DNA from 3 places in the Pseudarthrobacter sp. PvP004 genome. Region 1 is predicted to be linked to each of the others. Evidence: riboswitches for the same ligand, from Rfam matches in the RefSeq annotation. Region 1 holds a riboswitch; each other region holds the start of a gene.
The links. Region 1 has a riboswitch for S-adenosylmethionine ahead of J3A64_RS12970 (hypothetical protein). Riboswitches for the same ligand answer to the same signal wherever they lie in the genome.
Positions count from the first base shown of each region.

Region 2: it holds a riboswitch for S-adenosylmethionine, as region 1 does, so the genes downstream of both, J3A64_RS03480 (aminotransferase class V-fold PLP-dependent enzyme) here and J3A64_RS12970 (hypothetical protein) in region 1, are expected to answer to the same signal.
Region 3: it holds a riboswitch for S-adenosylmethionine, as region 1 does, so the genes downstream of both, J3A64_RS21025 (DUF1737 domain-containing protein) here and J3A64_RS12970 (hypothetical protein) in region 1, are expected to answer to the same signal.

Region 1 is NZ_JAGINL010000001.1:2,897,605-2,899,915, forward strand. Features, by position in the region: gene J3A64_RS12965 (sodium:solute symporter) at 1-840, shown strand, start outside; SAM riboswitch class IV at 1,196-1,315, shown strand; gene J3A64_RS12970 (hypothetical protein) at 1,332-1,661, shown strand; gene J3A64_RS12975 (hypothetical protein) at 1,658-1,849, opposite strand; gene J3A64_RS12980 (VIT1/CCC1 transporter family protein) at 2,105-2,311, shown strand, end outside.
Region 2 is NZ_JAGINL010000001.1:770,377-772,687, forward strand. Features, by position in the region: gene J3A64_RS03480 (aminotransferase class V-fold PLP-dependent enzyme) at 1-1,157, opposite strand, end outside; SAM riboswitch class IV at 1,189-1,302, opposite strand; gene hisN (histidinol-phosphatase) at 1,483-2,295, opposite strand.
Region 3 is NZ_JAGINL010000001.1:4,602,818-4,605,128, forward strand. Features, by position in the region: gene J3A64_RS21015 (O-succinylhomoserine sulfhydrylase) at 1-779, opposite strand, end outside; gene J3A64_RS21020 (rhodanese-like domain-containing protein) at 780-1,190, opposite strand; gene J3A64_RS21025 (DUF1737 domain-containing protein) at 1,187-1,453, opposite strand; SAM riboswitch class IV at 1,467-1,578, opposite strand; gene J3A64_RS21030 (SulP family inorganic anion transporter) at 1,665-2,311, opposite strand, start outside.

The DNA.
Region 1 (2,311 bases):
ATCATCACCTACTTCGTCGTTTACACACTCGGCCTCCTGATCGGCCAGGACATCTGGCAGCGCGTCTTCACCGCCAAGACCCCCACGGTTGCCCGTTGGGGCGGTGCTACCGCTGGCGTCTACTGCATCCTTTACGGCTTCGCCGGTGCCCTGATCGGCATGGCTGCCAGCGTGGCCCTCTCCGGTGTGGAGATCGCTGCCAAGGATGACGTCTATGCCGAAGTGGCTACCCGCCTCCTGCCCATCGGCATCGGCGGCCTGGTACTCGCTGCAGCTGTCGCCGCCATGATGTCCACGGCTTCCGGCGCACTGATCGCTGCCGCCACCGTTGCCCGCGCCGACGTCATGCCCTTCGTTGCCAGCTGGTTCGGCAAGAAGGTGGACACGTCCGACTCCGACAACCCTGAGCACGACGTCAAGGCCAACCGCTACTGGGTCCTCGGACTGGGAATCGTAGCCATCATCATCGCCATCTCCACCAAGGACGTTGTGGCCGCTCTGACCATCGCCTACGACATCCTGGTGGGCGGCCTGCTGGTAGCCATCATCGGTGGCTTGGTGTGGAAGCGCGGAACGGGCATCGCGGCAGCATGGTCCATGGCGGCCGGTTCAGTGATAACCCTGGGCACCATGATCATCCTCGAGATCAACGCCGAAGTTCCTCTTGACGGCATCTACGCCAACGAGCCCATCTACTTCGGTTTGATCGCCTCGGCTGCGGTGTACGTAGTGGTCTCGCTGCTGAGCAAGCCCACCGATCCGGCCGTCATGAAGGCGTGGACGGACCGTGTGGCCGGCACCCGCGTGGCAGAGGAAGAGCTCACCACGCCGGCTTCCTAGGCAGGCACAAAGAAACTAACAAAGTTCGACGGCGGCGCCTCCCCTTTTCGGGGCGGCGCCGCCGTTGCGTTATGCCCCCACCCTTGGAAGGCCCGCTCTACACGCAAAGACCACCCCAAAGCGCGCAAAGCAGGCCGCACAACAAACCAGGCCCCACAACACACACCCACCCCTTGGAAGGCCCGCTCTACACGCAAAGACCACCCCAAAGCGCGCAAAGCAGGCCCCACAACGCATGCCCCCACCCTTGGAAGCCCGCTCTACACGCAAAGACCACCCCAAAGTGCGCAAAGCAGGCCGCAGAACGGGCCCCGCAACGGGTCGTCCGGGCAGCCATGGGATAGGGTGGTCCCAGCTTCAAGAGATGTGGTGCCAAGCTCCGACTGGCCACACACCAACCCCATGTTCACGGGTGGTTCGGATGAGGAAGCGGCCCGTCCCGGACCAGAGACAACCGAGCGGGCAAGAGCACTCTCCCAAGGAGCAGTCCCTTGCCGTACCAAGGCGATACCACCCCGGCAGCAAGCACCCCAAAAACACCCAGCATCCTGGAAGCACCAGGAACCCCGGCGAAAACGCCCACGGTCCCGGTGATTCCCGCCGTCGACCTCTTCCTTGGCACGGTGACCATCACGACAAAGGCCCGGACAGGGAAGTTCGCATATCCCGAGCCGCAGCTGATCGCGCAAGCATTGGCCAAAGCCATACTGCCGACGCGCTGGTGTGAGGCGTCAAGGACGCTGACGGTGACTGTTGCGGCCGTCGGGAAGCGGGCGGGCCTCCAACGTCACTTCACACTGAGCCGCGACCATCCATCCTAGATTTCCTCATCCTCGTCGCGGAATTCTTCGGTTTCGTCGAGGGGGACCACACGTTCGTCGTCCTCGGGGGCGTCCACTTCCTCAACCCAGGGCTCATCCACTTCCTGGTCTTCGGCGTAGTCGTAGGCCGGGTCGGACTCAATGGTTGTCCGCTCCGGGTAGTTGGCGTGTGATTCGGTGGTGTTCATGGTGCAACCTCCGTCTCGTGGGCCGGTTCTGCCGGGCCGATTCGGCCCGTTGACCCGAATGCAGAATCCAGTGGCGGGAGGGCCCCGTCCCTGTCCTTCCATCTGAGCACCGGCACGGGCAAGGGTCAAGGAAATTACGGTGCACCGAACATTCCAGTTGAGGAATACCAGCCAAAAATCCGCGCGGATAAGCGGTAGTGTGGGGCGTGCAATGGGGCCGCAACTACCCCACCCAGCACAGGAGACAAAGTGCAGATGCACCAGGAATCCCACAGTTCGTCGAGCCCAGCTCCGGACCCCACCCCCGGCTCAGCAGCCCCCGAATCAGCAGCCGCGCCTCCCTCGCACGCGGACATCCGCCGGTGGCGCCAGTACCTGGCCGATGAGCGTGCCGAGGCCGCCGTCTACCGGGAGCTTGCCCAGCGGCGCGACGGCGAAGAACGCCAAATCCTGCTCGCTTTG
Region 2 (2,311 bases), 2.1 Mb from region 1:
AAGCGGCCATCTCGCAGGCCCACGCCGTGCTCCGCTGCCAGGTAAGCGGCCACCAATCCGGCGTCGAATCCTTCGACGGAGAAATTGACCACACCGATGGTGTCCAAGGAGTCAGTGAAGATCTTGTGGACTGTCACGCCGTCGATGGCCTCCAGGCCTTCCACCAAGTACGAGCGGATGGCAGCCTCGTGGGCGTGCCACGCGTCCTGGTCCAGGCCTGCGAGCACCTGGGTGGCGCGAGCGAGCGTTGCGGCTCCCAGCACGTTGGGGGAGCCGCCCTCGTGCCGTGCGGGGCCGGCCGCCCAGTTGACGGAGTCCAAACGGGCTTCACGGACCGCGCCGCCACCGGCCAGATGCGGAGTGCCGGCGTCGAGCCAGTCGGGACGGCCCACCACGACGCCGGCGCCGAAGGGAGCGTAGAGCTTGTGTCCGGAGAAGACAATGTAGTCGACGTCTGCTTCGGTGATATTGATCCGGCGGTGCGGAGCGAGCTGGGCGGCATCCACCACGATCCGCGCACCGTATTCGTGGGCCAGGGAAGCAAGTTCTGCGATGGGAAGAATTTCGCCGGTGACGTTGGAGGCTCCGGTCACCGCAAGCAGGCTGACACCGCCCTGGGCCAACTCTCCGCGGAGTTTGTCCAGTGTGGCGGACAGGGTGGGGGCCGCTACGACGCTGCGGTGCGGTACACCCTGCCATGGAAGCAGGTTGGCGTGGTGCTCGATATCCAGGTACAGGACCTCGCCTGCGGGCTTGCCGTCGATCTGCGGAAGGCACCCGGCCAGCAGGTTCAAGGAGTCCGTGGTGTTCCGGGTGAAGATGACAGAATCATCCGGCCGCCCACCGACGAAGTCACGGACGATGTTCCTGGAGTTCTCGTACACCGACGTGCTGATTTGGGAGGCGTAGCCTGCGCCGCGGTGGACACTCGCGTAGTAGGGAAGGACTTCGTTGAGGTACGCCGAGACGATGGTCAACGCCGGAGCCGATGCCCCGTAGTCGAGGTTTGCGTAGCGAACATGTCCGCCCTGAATCAGGGGCGCCTGCAACTCGGCGCCGGTAACAGCCGCCAGCGGCCGTGCAGCAGGGGCTGTTTCTGCTGTGGTTTCTGCGGCGAAGGACGGAATGATGTTTGAGTCGAACGTGACAGTGCTCATGGGACCTCACTCAAGAGGGACCCCCGGAGGGGATCCGCGCTTGCCGCATCCGTTCCGGACCGGCCGGGTCGTCACCCGGGGCACCCCACCGCGAATGGAGGGTTGCCGGCCAGCAAACCGGGGTTTAGCGCTGGCACTCGTGACCTGTAAAAAGGCTAGAGCACGTCCGGGGGCCCATCCAAAGCCGCTGCCGATTGTTAAGCCTTTTGTTACGCGGAAGGCAAAATGCCTGCTTCGTCGAATAAAAAACGGCGGAGACCCCCAAAAGGGGGCTGCCGCCGTCGAAAATTCCGTCGCCTACTGGTTAGACAAGGCGATGAAAAGTTTAGAGAAGGTCGTCCAGGCCGGGGTTGAGCCGCTTGAGGACCTCGGAGTGAAGGATCGAGTTGGTAGCCAGTGCATTGCCGCCGAAAGGACCGTCTTCGCCTTCCAGGGACGTGAAACGGCCGCCGGCCTCAGTGACGATGGGGACGAGTGCTGCCATGTCATAAAGGTTCAGCTCAGGCTCGCAGGCGATGTCCACTGCGCCCTCGGCCACGAGACAGTACGACCAGAAGTCACCATAGGCACGCGTGCGCCAGACGTCTTCGGTGAGGTCCAGGAACTCGTCAAGGTTGCCCCTTTCCTTCCAGCCCGAAAGGCTTGAGTAGGACATGGAGGCGTCTGCCAGGCTGGAGACGTTGGAAACTTTGAGGCGAGTGGCCGAGGCGAGGGACCGCCCCATGTAGGCACCCATGTCCTTGGCAGCCCACCAGCGTTTGCCCAACGCGGGGGCGCTCACGACGCCCACGACGGGTTCGCCTTCGTCCACGAGGGCGATCAACGTTGCCCACACCGGAACACCCCGGACGAAGTTCTTGGTTCCGTCGATGGGGTCGATGATCCAGCGGCGCGAGCCGTGGCCGCTGCTGCCGAACTCCTCGCCCAGGACCGCATCACGTGGGCGCGAGCGGGACAGCTGACCGCGGATTGCTTCCTCAGCGGCCTTGTCAGCGTCAGTGACAGGCGTGAGGTCGGGCTTGGTTTCGATCTTGAGGTCCAGCGCTTTGAAGCGATCCATGGTCTGGGCATCGACTGAGTCAGCGAGGACATGGGCAAGGCGCAGGTCATCGTTGTACGTGGAAACGGGATGGGTCATGCCACCAAACTATCCT
Region 3 (2,311 bases), 1.7 Mb from region 1:
TCCAAGCCCTTGGTCAACACCCAGGCGTTGAACGCGGACAGCGAAGGACCGGTGTGCCGCATAAGCTGCTTGACCGGGCCGTCGATGAATTCCTTGGTGCCCAGGATTGCGCCGCCAAGGACGCGCCCTTGGCCGTCGATGTGTTTGGTGCCGGAATAGACGATCACGTCGGCGCCCAGCTCACCGCAGCGTTGCAGCAGCGGAGTGGCAAAGACATTGTCGACCACGACAGTCGCCCCGGCGGCATGCGCCAGTTCGCTGACTGCAGCGATATCGACGATCTCCTGCATCGGGTTGGACGGCGACTCGAAGAACACCGCGGTGGTGGGTTCGGAGAGGGCTTCACGCCACTGCTCCAGATCCGGGCCGTCCACGAATACCGTCTCCACGCCCCAGCGCGGCAGGATCTCATTGAGGATCACGAAGCAGGAGCCAAACAGGGAGCGGGCGGCAACCACGCGGTCGCCGGCAGCCAGCAGGGCACCCAAAGCGGTGAAGACAGCGGACATGCCGGACGCCGTCGCAAAGCACGCTTCGGTTCCTTCAAGCAGCCGCAGCCGCTCCTGGAACGTGGCCACGGAGGGGTTGCCGTAGCGGGAGTAGACGAAGCGTTCGTCCTCACCGGTGAAGGCTCGCTCTGCGGCGGCTGCGGACTCGTAAACGAACCCGGAGTTCAGGAAAACGGGCTCGGACGTTTCCTGGAAATTGGTACGGTCAAGGCCACCGCGGACGGCTTGGGTGTCAGGGCTCCAGCCAGCGGCGTCGGGATTGAAAGTCACTTACTCGGTCCCCAAATTCGTCGGCAGGCCACGGTTCTTCCACCCGTTAACGGTGCGTTCGCCGTAGCGGTCCGGTTCGCCTTCAAAGCCCTCAAGGACGTTGTAGGCAGTGAAGCCGGCCTGGGTTGCGGCGATTGCGGCCGAGATGGAGCGCTGGCCGGAACGGCACAGGAACACCAGCTCAACGCCGTCGTCTTCGGGTGCCTGCTGCTGCAGATCCTCGATGAAACGGGAGTTGGGAATGCCGCCGGCCAAATTCCACTGGATGAACAGGGGGTCGTTCTCGGTGGCTTTGGTATCGGGGATGCCGATGTGGGCCCATTCGCCCTCGGTGCGGACGTCCACCAGGATGGCGCCCTCTTGAAGCTTGGCCCACGCGTCCTGCGGGGTCAGATCACCTGCGTAGCTCATGCGTGGCCCTCAAATGCTGCTTCGTCGTCGTAGTTTTCCAGCTGATCGACGGCGTTGGCTACCGCAGCATCCGCACTGGCGATCGCGGCAGGGAGGACAACGGCTTGGGCAACGATCACGTCGGTGCCGTTGAACGTGGCGGCCGGGCTGCCATGGAGCACGTAACCTTCTGCGAGCGAGTTGTGGATGCGCTCGCAAAAATCACGGGTATCCGGGCCTGTAATCAGGCGGTAGGAGAGTTTTTCTTCAGTGGGTTCAGGCATTGCTGGTGCTCCTCAGTCACGCTTGCAGTACGAGTTGTCGATACGCCGAGTAGTCACCTGAGGCACCCCGCCGGAGAGAGGGTTGCCGACCAGCAAGTCAGGGCTTTGCGCTGGTGCTCATTACTCAAGAAAAACGTAACATCCACGGGCATCGGGCCGCACTTGCGGGCTGTTGCGGGGCCGTCATGTTGCGTAATCGGCGGCTCATCCCTTATTCGTTTTTCAGCGCACGCACTGCCGCGCCCACCGTTGGGAAGAAGTGGTCGGGCGTAAAGCGGGCCGCTGTGCCCAAATGGATCAACTTGTCTTTCACAGGTCCCTTCAGTTCGGCGAACACCAGGTCCACGCCTTTGCTTGCCAGCCATTCATCCAAAGTGACGAGGTCGTCCAGCGCCGTAGTGTCGATCCCGGTGATGGGCTCCGCGGCGAGGATGACGTGGGTAATGGCATCTGTTGTCTCATCCGGTGCCTCGTCAAGTTGCTCCCGGACAAAGGCCGCCAGTACCTGCCCATTACCGAAGAACAGCGGCGCATCGAAGCGGAGGATGAGAAGTCCCGGGATGCGTTCACCATCGGGGTGCCGCTCAAGGTCGTGATAGCCAGGGAGCCCTTCTTCAGCACCGAGTTCTGTCCGGTACGGATCCCAGGCCCTCCGCACGAAGTCCAAAAGCGCCAACGCAATGGCCACCACGATTCCCTGCAGTACCCCAACGGTGAGGACGCCCAGGAACGCGGCCAGCATCACCACAGATTCGCTGCGGCTCAGGCTGAGGAGCCGCTTCACGCCGGCCGGGTCCGCGAGGGCAATGGCTGCGGCGATGACGACGGCGGCCAACGTTGCGGAGGGCAGGTACTCGG